One region of the Kribbella yunnanensis genome, then DNA from elsewhere that is predicted to be linked to it. Evidence: riboswitches for the same ligand, from Rfam matches in the RefSeq annotation. Region 1 holds a riboswitch; the other holds the start of a gene.
What was found. Region 1 has a riboswitch for cyclic di-AMP ahead of ABD231_RS29530 (hypothetical protein). Riboswitches for the same ligand answer to the same signal wherever they lie in the genome.
Positions count from the first base shown of each region.

Region 2: linked by a shared signal. The riboswitch ahead of ABD231_RS18635 (C40 family peptidase) and the one ahead of ABD231_RS29530 (hypothetical protein) in region 1 are both predicted to bind cyclic di-AMP.

Region 1 is NZ_BAAANF010000019.1:136,382-140,788, forward strand. It holds gene ABD231_RS29520 (dihydrodipicolinate synthase family protein) at 1-683, shown strand, start outside; gene ABD231_RS29525 (hypothetical protein) at 1,043-1,240, shown strand; cyclic di-AMP (ydaO/yuaA leader) riboswitch at 1,462-1,655, shown strand; gene ABD231_RS29530 (hypothetical protein) at 1,655-2,566, shown strand; gene ABD231_RS29535 (NlpC/P60 family protein) at 2,714-3,196, shown strand; gene ABD231_RS29540 (ADP-dependent glucokinase/phosphofructokinase) at 3,206-4,407, opposite strand, start outside.
Region 2 is NZ_BAAANF010000013.1:159,069-163,475, reverse strand. It holds gene ABD231_RS18655 (GNAT family N-acetyltransferase) at 1-403, shown strand, start outside; gene ABD231_RS18650 (YegP family protein) at 455-640, shown strand; gene ABD231_RS18645 (YciI family protein) at 698-1,060, opposite strand; gene ABD231_RS18640 (pyridoxal-phosphate dependent enzyme) at 1,155-2,117, shown strand; cyclic di-AMP (ydaO/yuaA leader) riboswitch at 2,411-2,580, shown strand; gene ABD231_RS18635 (C40 family peptidase) at 2,580-3,413, shown strand; gene ABD231_RS18630 (response regulator) at 3,532-4,191, opposite strand; gene ABD231_RS18625 (sensor histidine kinase) at 4,188-4,407, opposite strand, start outside.

The DNA of each region.
Region 1 (4,407 bases):
CCGCGACCCTGCGAGTCATCGACCACGTCCGCACCGCAGTCGCCGCCGGCGTCGACGGCATCGTCGTGACCGCGCCCTTCTACACCCGCACCCATCCAGCCGAGATCGACAAGCACTTCCGCCTGGTCGCAGCAGCCGCCGGACTACCCGTGTTCGCGTACGACCTCCCGGTCTCCGTCCACTCCAAGCTCGGCGCGGATCTAGTGCTGCAGTTCGCGGCGGACGGCGTACTGGCTGGTCTCAAGGACTCCAGCGGCGACGAGGCCGGCCTACGCAACGTCATCCTCGGCGCCCGCGACCGCGGCGACATCACCAACTTCAGCATCCTCACCGGCTCCGAACTAACCGTCGACAACGCCCTGCGAATGGGCGCCGACGGAGTAGTCCCAGGCCTAGGCAACGTAGACCCCCACGGCTACGTAAACCTCGTCAACCACGCCACCACCGGCAACTGGGACGACGCCCGCACCGAACAGGAACGCCTAATCCGCCTCTTCGACCTGATCCGAGTAGGCGACCCGACCCGCATGGGCGTCAGCTCCTCCGCCCTCGGAGCCTTCAAAGCAGCCCTACACCTCCGCGGCATCATCGAAACCGCCACCATGGCCCCACCCCAAATCCCCCTCAACCCCGACGAAATAGCCCAAGTCGAAAAGCACCTGGTGACCGCGAACCTGCTCTGACCGATACCTCGTCGATCTGTCGCCGTCATCTGGCGGGTCCGGGCACGCGGTCAGCTCTGAAAGGGTTTTGGGGGCTGCCCCCGGATGCCCCGAGCTCTGGCCTTCCCAACGATGCGGGTTCGTGGCAAGACTCGTCGTACGAACGCGACCGCGTCCGGAGTGCTCGCGCAGGTTCTGTGTGACTTGGGGACGGATTCGACCGTTGAGGCTTACGTTAGATTCGCGTAAAGGTGAAAGTGGTTGAAGATCATCACGTTAGGGACACTGTGCGGTCGGGTGCCTGTTGCTCAGGCTCGGCTCGTGCCAGGGTCGTGCCACGAGCAATCGCTGAGGGGAATGTTGTGGAGCCGCTAGGGGATATGTCCGGACCCGAACGAGCCGTCGCCGCGGCGCGAGACCCCGACGAATACTTCGCTCGGGTACGCGCTGAGAGCGAAGCGGCCGCGGCTGCCGACGTCCGCGAGCGAGAGCAGCGACGCGCCCTCGAGACAAGAGTGAAGCTCTTGCGTCTCATCGGCCTGCGCGGTCTGGCAGAACGGCTGGCCGGCAGGGCCTGAGAAGTCCGGCACCCCGACTGAATTCGCTGTTGGGATGACCGAATGTGCGCGAAGTGTCGGCGTGGCGAGAGGTTTCGGCCTGCGCCGGATTCCGCCAGCCGTGTCGACAAGCCTTGTAGACAAGGCGAAACGCCGACGCTGAGCGTGTCTCGCGACGTTGCGAGCCGTTCCGGCATCGCTCTGCTACTGTCGCCGACAGTCCCGTGAGCAACTGGACTGTTTGTGTGTCAACGCCGAACCCTGCCGGACACACGGACTCCCCTCGAAGGACTGTGGCAGGGGTGGGGGACCCAGGAGGTTGGAGTCTCGACTGTGAGTGGTTGGGACCCTTGGGGTGAAGTCCGCGGGAGCGGACCGGGTCTTGACTCTCAGCCCGAACCCGACAGCTAACTTCACAGGCGTTGGGAGTTGTGCATGCTCGAATTCAACGGGCGTCGCAGGTCGGAGGCCCCCGACGTGCGTCCCTGGTACCGCCGCCTGTCGTGGTGGCGGTTGTCGCTGTGGGGCGTGGTGATCGCGGCCGGGCTCGGGGCCTGGGCGCTGCAGGTCGACTACGGCGAGGTGCTGCCTGACCAAACCGGGTGGTGGATCTTCTCCGGCGACCGGAAGAAGATCATCCGGCTGATGGGGATGGTGTGTGCCGCGGTGATCGTCGCCATCCCGGCGTTCTTGGCCTGGGAGGCCGGCGTGCGGGCGAAGCGGGCAGGCGCCCGCGAGAAGGACGAGATCGCGTTTCGCGTGCAGACGGTCAACGGTGTCATCGCCCCGCTGGCGGAACACTTGGGAGCGCTCGCGCAGCTGGACCCCGGCGAGACCCTGCCGAGACAGCGACTCGCCGGCGCGGCGGAGACGGCCACCTTGGCTGGTCTCGCCAATCTGCATGGTGGAGCAGACGCCGGGGTGCGAGTGTGTCTGTACTTGGTCGAAGGCGACATCTCCGATCGTCGTCTGGTGTTCCGGCACCGCGCTGGTCGGGGTAATTCCAAGCCGATGCGCGCGGTGTACGAGGGCGACGGCGGCCGCGGCACGGAGACCTTCAACGCGCTGGATGCGCGGGAGCCCCGCACCTGGCGTTACGTCGAGGGAGAGACTCCGGCGGTCGGTTGGAACCCCCGCAAGAAGTACCGCTCGTTCATGGCGGTGCCGGTCGCGTCGGGTGACACGCTGTTCGGGATGATCTCCATCGATGCTGTGGATCCGGCGGCGTTCCACGTCGCGGTGGATCTGCCGACCATTCAGACCGTGGCGGGACTCTATGCTGCGTTCCTGGCCGGGATGTCTGCGCCCAAGGATCATCCGGATCAGTCCGGAGCAACCTTCATGTGACGGCGGGCAACGATCCGTAAATTGCCTACCTAACGCATCAGGTCTTCGTGAGTTTCTTCCGTTGCCTACTGCGACAACGCGGTCACGCTCTGCTTGCCTTGATGGAACAAGCCCTCCCGTCGCAGTTGAGAGTGAAAGGCAACCATCATGAGGTCAGCTTTTGTTCGCTCGTTCACGCGTCTGACCGCGACCGCCGCCGTGCTCGGCGGGCTGGTCGTTACTGTTCCGGCCACCGCGACAGCAACTCCCGCGCCGGCGCCGATCGCCAGTACGTCCATCGGCCCGCAGTCGCGGGCCGATGACGCGATCGCGTGGTTCAGGGCCCGCAACGGCTCCACGTCGTACCAGGGGTACTGCGAGAAGGCCGTCGAGAACGCGTATGGCCGGACCGGTATCTATGCGTCGGCGATCGCTAACTGGAACGACGCCGTACGGCGAGGCGCGGCGCACCGGGGTGACTTGAACCCGCCGAAGGGTGCGCTGGTCTTCTGGAACATCAGCTCCTACGGACATGTCGGCATCGCAACGGGTGACGGTAACTTCTGGGCGACCAGTGTCAACGGGAGGATCGGCAAGGCGAGCCTGCCGTACTTCAACAGCTACCTCGGCTGGGCGCAGCCGAACTTCTAAAGAACTTGCCTACCGCAACAATCGCGGCTCGGCGACGGCGGCGAGGAAGCCGCCGACGAAGGTGTCGCCGAGCCCGACGGTAGTGGGGTTCTCGATGTCGAGCACGAATCCGGGGACACAGCGGACCGCGGCGCCCATCCGCTCGTGGAGCGCCGCGGCGAAGGTGATGGACTCGGGCCATCGCGGTTGCGCGTGCAGGTGGTCGACGTCCGCCGCGGTGAAGTTGTCGCCGTGGCGGTAGCGGGCGGTGGCCATCACGGTGCCGGTGTCGAGAGCGTCGGCGTACTGGTCGGCGCGTTCGCCGAACGCCGCCACCCAGTACTTCGTGTGCACTACCAGCGTCGGTACGGCGATGAGTGCGTGCAGCGCCGTGAGCGCGTCGGCGACTTCGGTTGCGGAGAGAAGGTTCACCGGGTGCCCGATGAACGACTGCAGCTCGTCCTCGTTCAGCCCGTACACGTCGATCACCTCGAGCAAGGCGTCGCGGACGTGGCGGCTGAACGCGGGCTCGTGGAAGGCCGCGTCCTCGAAGTACGTCACCGCATCCGGCGGCAGTTGCCGCAGGTGCGATCGCAGTTCGGTGAGCCGCCGGTCGAGCTCCTCCTGGTCGCGCATGGCGTTGAAGCCCGAGATCAGGAACACCGACGCTTTGCTCAGTCGGTCGCCCAGTTCGTCGGCCAGCAGCATGGCGCCGTTGGCCGGGTCGTTGACGTAGATCAGCCGGTTCGGGTACGGCGCGGTGATGTCGAGATCGCCGGTCCGGATCCGCAGGCCCGCGTCGTACTGGACGATCAGGTGCGGGTAGAAGGTGTCCTCGACGCTGCTGGAGATGTACTCGGTGTCCGGCGACAGCAGTCCGCGCATGGTGTCGTTGATGCTGACCAGATGCAGCGTTGACGGCACGCCCAGCCGGCTCATCACGATCCCCGCCCGCACCGAGGTGCCGCCGAGGGCAACTCGATGCGGGAACCGGTTGGCGAAAGTCCCCAGTGCCGCGGCGGAGGCGACGTACTGCTCGCCTCCGCCGCCGCGAGCGACGTACTGGAGGATGGACACGACAAGGTCCCGCTCGCCGCCGACCGCGACCGGCGACGCCAGCTCCTCGGCGCTGATGTTGTAGTCGGCAACCAACTGTTCCAGTACGCCGGCGGTGAGCTTCAACTCGTAGTCGACGCAGCCGCCGAGGCCCAGCAGTACACGGGAGGCATCGG
Region 2 (4,407 bases), on a different contig from region 1:
GTGGCTGAGCAGGCCCGGTTTCGAGACCTACGTGCCCTGGGTCGGCGGAGTACCGGCCGGGTACGTCGCCCTGCGCGGAGTGGGCAGTGAAGTCGAGATCGAGAACTTCGGCCTGCTGCAGGGCTTCATCGGCCGCGGACTCGGCGGTCACCTGCTCACAGTCGGCATCCGACAGGCGTGGACGCTGGACGAGCGGCACGAGGACGTCGCCCCGATCACGCGCGTCTGGGTGAACACGAACACCCTGGACGGACCGGCCGCGCTGGCGAACTACCAGGCGCGCGGACTGTCGCCGTACCAGACAGTGGAGGAGGAGCGGCCGGACGCTGACGGTGCGGCCGCTGGACCGTGGCCCGGCTGGGACGGACCGCCCGGCGTGGTGCGGGAGGTACCGGCGGGCTGACGGCGCTACGCTCGCCAACGGAGTGATACCAATCCAGGTGGAGGTATACCGATGGCGGCGAAGTTCGAGCTCTACAAGGACAAGTCCGGCGAGTTCCGGTTCCGGCTGAAGGCCGGCAACGGCGAGGTCATCGCGACCAGCAGCGAAAGCTACGAGACCAAGGCCGGCGCACTGAACGGCATCGAGTCGATCAAGAAGAACGCGGCCGACGCGAACCTCGACGACCAGACCGACTGAAACGTCAAGAAAACAAGGGGGTTTCTCCACAGGCTGTGGAGAAACCCCCTGCTTGTTCTACAGGCCGACCTCGTGGATGACCGGCCGGACCTCGACACCGAGGCCCTCGATCCCGGCGTCCGGAATCATCGCGGCCAGCTCCTGCGCGCGCTCCAGACTGGCGACGTCGATCAGGTAGTAGCCGGCCAGGAATTCCTTGGCCTCCAGGAACGGTCCGTCGGTCACGGCCGGCACGCCGTCGCGGACCTTCACAACCGAGCTCTTGGCCGGCTCGGCCAGGGCGACCGTGCTGTGGAACTCGCCGGACTCCTGGATCGTCGCCATGAACTTCTCGTGCCCGGAGAAGATCGCCTGCTGCTCGGACTCGCTCAGCGCGGACAGCACGTCCGGATTGATGTTCAGGACCACTAGGTACTTCACGGGTGTCTCCTTCAGCTACGGACCCGGCCCGGGCCCTCTCGGTGATGAGTACGGAGCCGACCGCACCACTTTGACATCGCGATAGCGTCACCCCATGGCTGAGCTGAGTCTCACAGATGTCCAGGCCGCCGCGGGCCGGATCGCAGGCGTCGCACACCGTACGCCGGTGCTCACGTCCCGGACCCTGGATGAGCGGGCCGGGGCGCAGGTGTTCCTGAAGGCGGAGAACTTCCAGCGGATCGGGGCCTTCAAGTTCCGCGGCGCTTTCAACGCCATCAGCCGACTCTCGCCAGAAGAGCTGGCAAGAGGCGTCACCGCCTACTCATCGGGGAACCACGCCCAGGCGGTGGCTCTGGCGGCTCAACTCGTGGGCAGCAGGGCGGCGATCCTGATGCCGGCTGACGCGCCGCCGACGAAGGTCGCAGCCGCCAAGGGGTACGGCGCGGAGGTCGTCAGCTATGACCGCTATACGCAAGACCGGGCCGCCTTGGCCACGGAACTGGCCAAGGACCGCGGGATGACGCTGATCCCGCCGTACGACCACTACGACGTGATGGCCGGGCAGGGGACGGTTGCGCTCGAGCTGATCGAGGAAGTCGGCCAGCTCGGCGCGCTGCTGGTTCCGGTCGGCGGTGGCGGGCTGATGGCCGGCTGCGCGACCGCGGCCACGGCACTGTCACCGGGGATCCGGATGATCGGCGTCGAGCCGGCCGCCGGCGACGACCACGCCCGATCCCTGGCGGCCGGCGAGCGGGTGACGATCGACGTACCGCGGACGATTGCCGACGGTCAGGCGATCGCGACGCCGGGCGAGCTGACGTTCGCGATCAACCGGCGGTTGGTGGAGGCCTTCGCTCTCGTCACCGACGAGGAGATCCTGGCCGCGATGACGTTCGCGTTCGAACGGCTGAAGATCGTCCTCGATCCGAGTGGGGCGAGCGCGCTGGCGGCCTTACTGGCCGGGCGGATCCAGGGGCTGCCCGAGCGCGTCGGAGTGGTGCTGAGCGGCGGGAACGTCGGCCTCGATCGCCTCCAGGCACTGCTCGCACAAGGCTGAATTCGCAAGGAACTCAGCCGGACCTGAGTACGCACTGTGCTCGTTGTCACAGACAGCGACCGCAAAGTGTGACCCAGCTCACATCGAAGCCCTCATTTGGCGCCTCCGGCACGCTCAGACGCGCTCAGGACACCAGATGTTCACCAAGACTCATTGATCCGTCAGAGAGGCTCTGAGGGCCTTTTGAGAGGGTCTCTGTCGATCTGAGGGTTTGCGTCGTGATCGTTCTGTTATACAGTCGTCGGCGGTTCGGTAAACAACACGAACTGCACAGGTGTCACGCCGAGCTCTGCCAGGCACCTGCGCTCCCCTCGAACAACCAATGGCAGAGGTGGGGGACCCAGGAGGTTGGGGCCCGACCGTGAGTGGTCGGATCCCTGGGGTGAAGTCCACGGGAGTGGACCGGGCAAGATTTCCCAGCCCGAACCCGACAGCTAACTCCGTAGGCGTCGGGAGACAACCATGCCCGTCACTGCCCGACGGACGTCGCTTTCGCGCGCCGTCAGCCATACCGAGTCCGCCGCCATTCGGACTCTCCCGAAGCACCGCAAGCCTTCCCGGTCCGCAGCTCCGCGGGCCGCGGCCGCCGTACTGTCCGTGGGTCTCGCCGTCAGCGGCGGCGCCCTGGTCAGCATCGCCGCCGCTCCGACCACCGCCTCGGCCAAGGCCCTGAGCCCGGCCCAGGTCCGCGGTCACGCGACGATCAAGAGCCGCCCGCTGCTCCGCAAGGGTGACTCCGGCCCGACCGTGAAGTTCGTCCAGCGCGCCCTGCGGCTGGGTCCGGACGGCTACTTCGGCAACAGCACCGTGGTGGCCCTGAAGAAGTTCCAGCTGTCCTGGGGTATCAAGGTCAGCGGCACCACCGACCACGCGACCTGGGGTCGCCTCACCTGGGCCGCGAAGCACAAGGTGCTCTACGGCAACAAGGGTGGCGTCAAGGCCGACATGTTCCGGGCCAAGGTGCTCCGCGAGGCCGCGAAGCTCAAGGGCACGCCGTACCGCTACGGCGGCACGTCGAAGCGCGGCTTCGACTGCTCCGGCTACACCGGCTTCGTGTACCGCGCGGCCGGCAAGAAGATGCCGCGTACCTCGCGTCAGCAGTACGCCGCGACGAAGCACATCAGCCGCGCGGCCGCCAAGCCGGGTGACCTGGTCTTCTTCAAGAACGGTGGCGGCAGCGTCTACCACGTCGGCGTCTACGCCGGTGGCAACCTGCTCTGGCACGCGTCGAAGCCGGGGACCCGGATCGGCAAGGGCAAGATCTGGACCAAGAGCGTGGCCTTCGGCCGCGTCTGACCTGACTGTCAGGTCCTCCCCCGTCAGCGTGCCCTCCCCCCGGGCACTCTGACCCGAGACCGGCCGCGGGATCGTCGACCCCCACCCCTCCGACGATCCCCCGGCCGGTTTCTCTTTCTCAGTCGTCGGTGAGCAGACCGGCCTCGTAGGCGATGATCGCGGCCTGGACCCGGTTGGTCGCGGCCAGCTTCACCAGCAGCCGGGAGACGTGCGCCTTCACCGTGGCCTCGCTCATGAACAGCTTCTTGCCGATATCGGCGTTCGGCAGCCCGCTGCCGACCTCGACCAGCACCTCGCGCTCTCGCTCGGTGAGCTTGCTGACCCGCTCCTGCCCGACCCGGCGCCGATCGGCGCGGGAGTCCTTGGCGTAGTGGCCGATCAGCCGCCGGGTCACCGCCGGCGACAGCATCGCGTCCCCGGCCGCGACCACCTTGATCGCCTGCACCAGCTCGCGCGGCGGCGTGTCCTTCAGCAGGAACCCGCTCGCCCCCGCCTGCAGCGCCCGGAAAACATAGTCATCCAGATCGAACGTCGTCAGTACGACGACCTTCGGCGGATCCGGCAGCGCCTGAACCGCCCGAGTCGCGGCCAACCCGTCGAGCCGCGGCATCCGGATGTCCATCAGGACGACGTCCGGCCGGTGCTTGGTCACCATCGCGGCGGCGTCGGCGCCGTCGTCGGCCTCGGCCACCACCTCGAGCTCACCGTCGGACTCGAGGATCATCTTCAACCCGGCCCGAACCAGCGCCTCGTCGTCCACGATCAGCAGCCGTGTCATCGCTCCCCTTCACCCAGTGGTGAGACCTTGTCCACCTCAACCGGTGAGACAGTCTGGCCGCTCGGCCACGGCAACCAGCCTTCGACCCGCCAGCCGCCGTCCGCTGTCGGACCGGTCGCCAGCCGGCCTCCAACCAGTACGACGCGCTCGCGCAGACCGACCAACCCGGCCCCGGCACCTGGGAGCAGTGAATCAGCCGCGACGGGCCGAATGTTC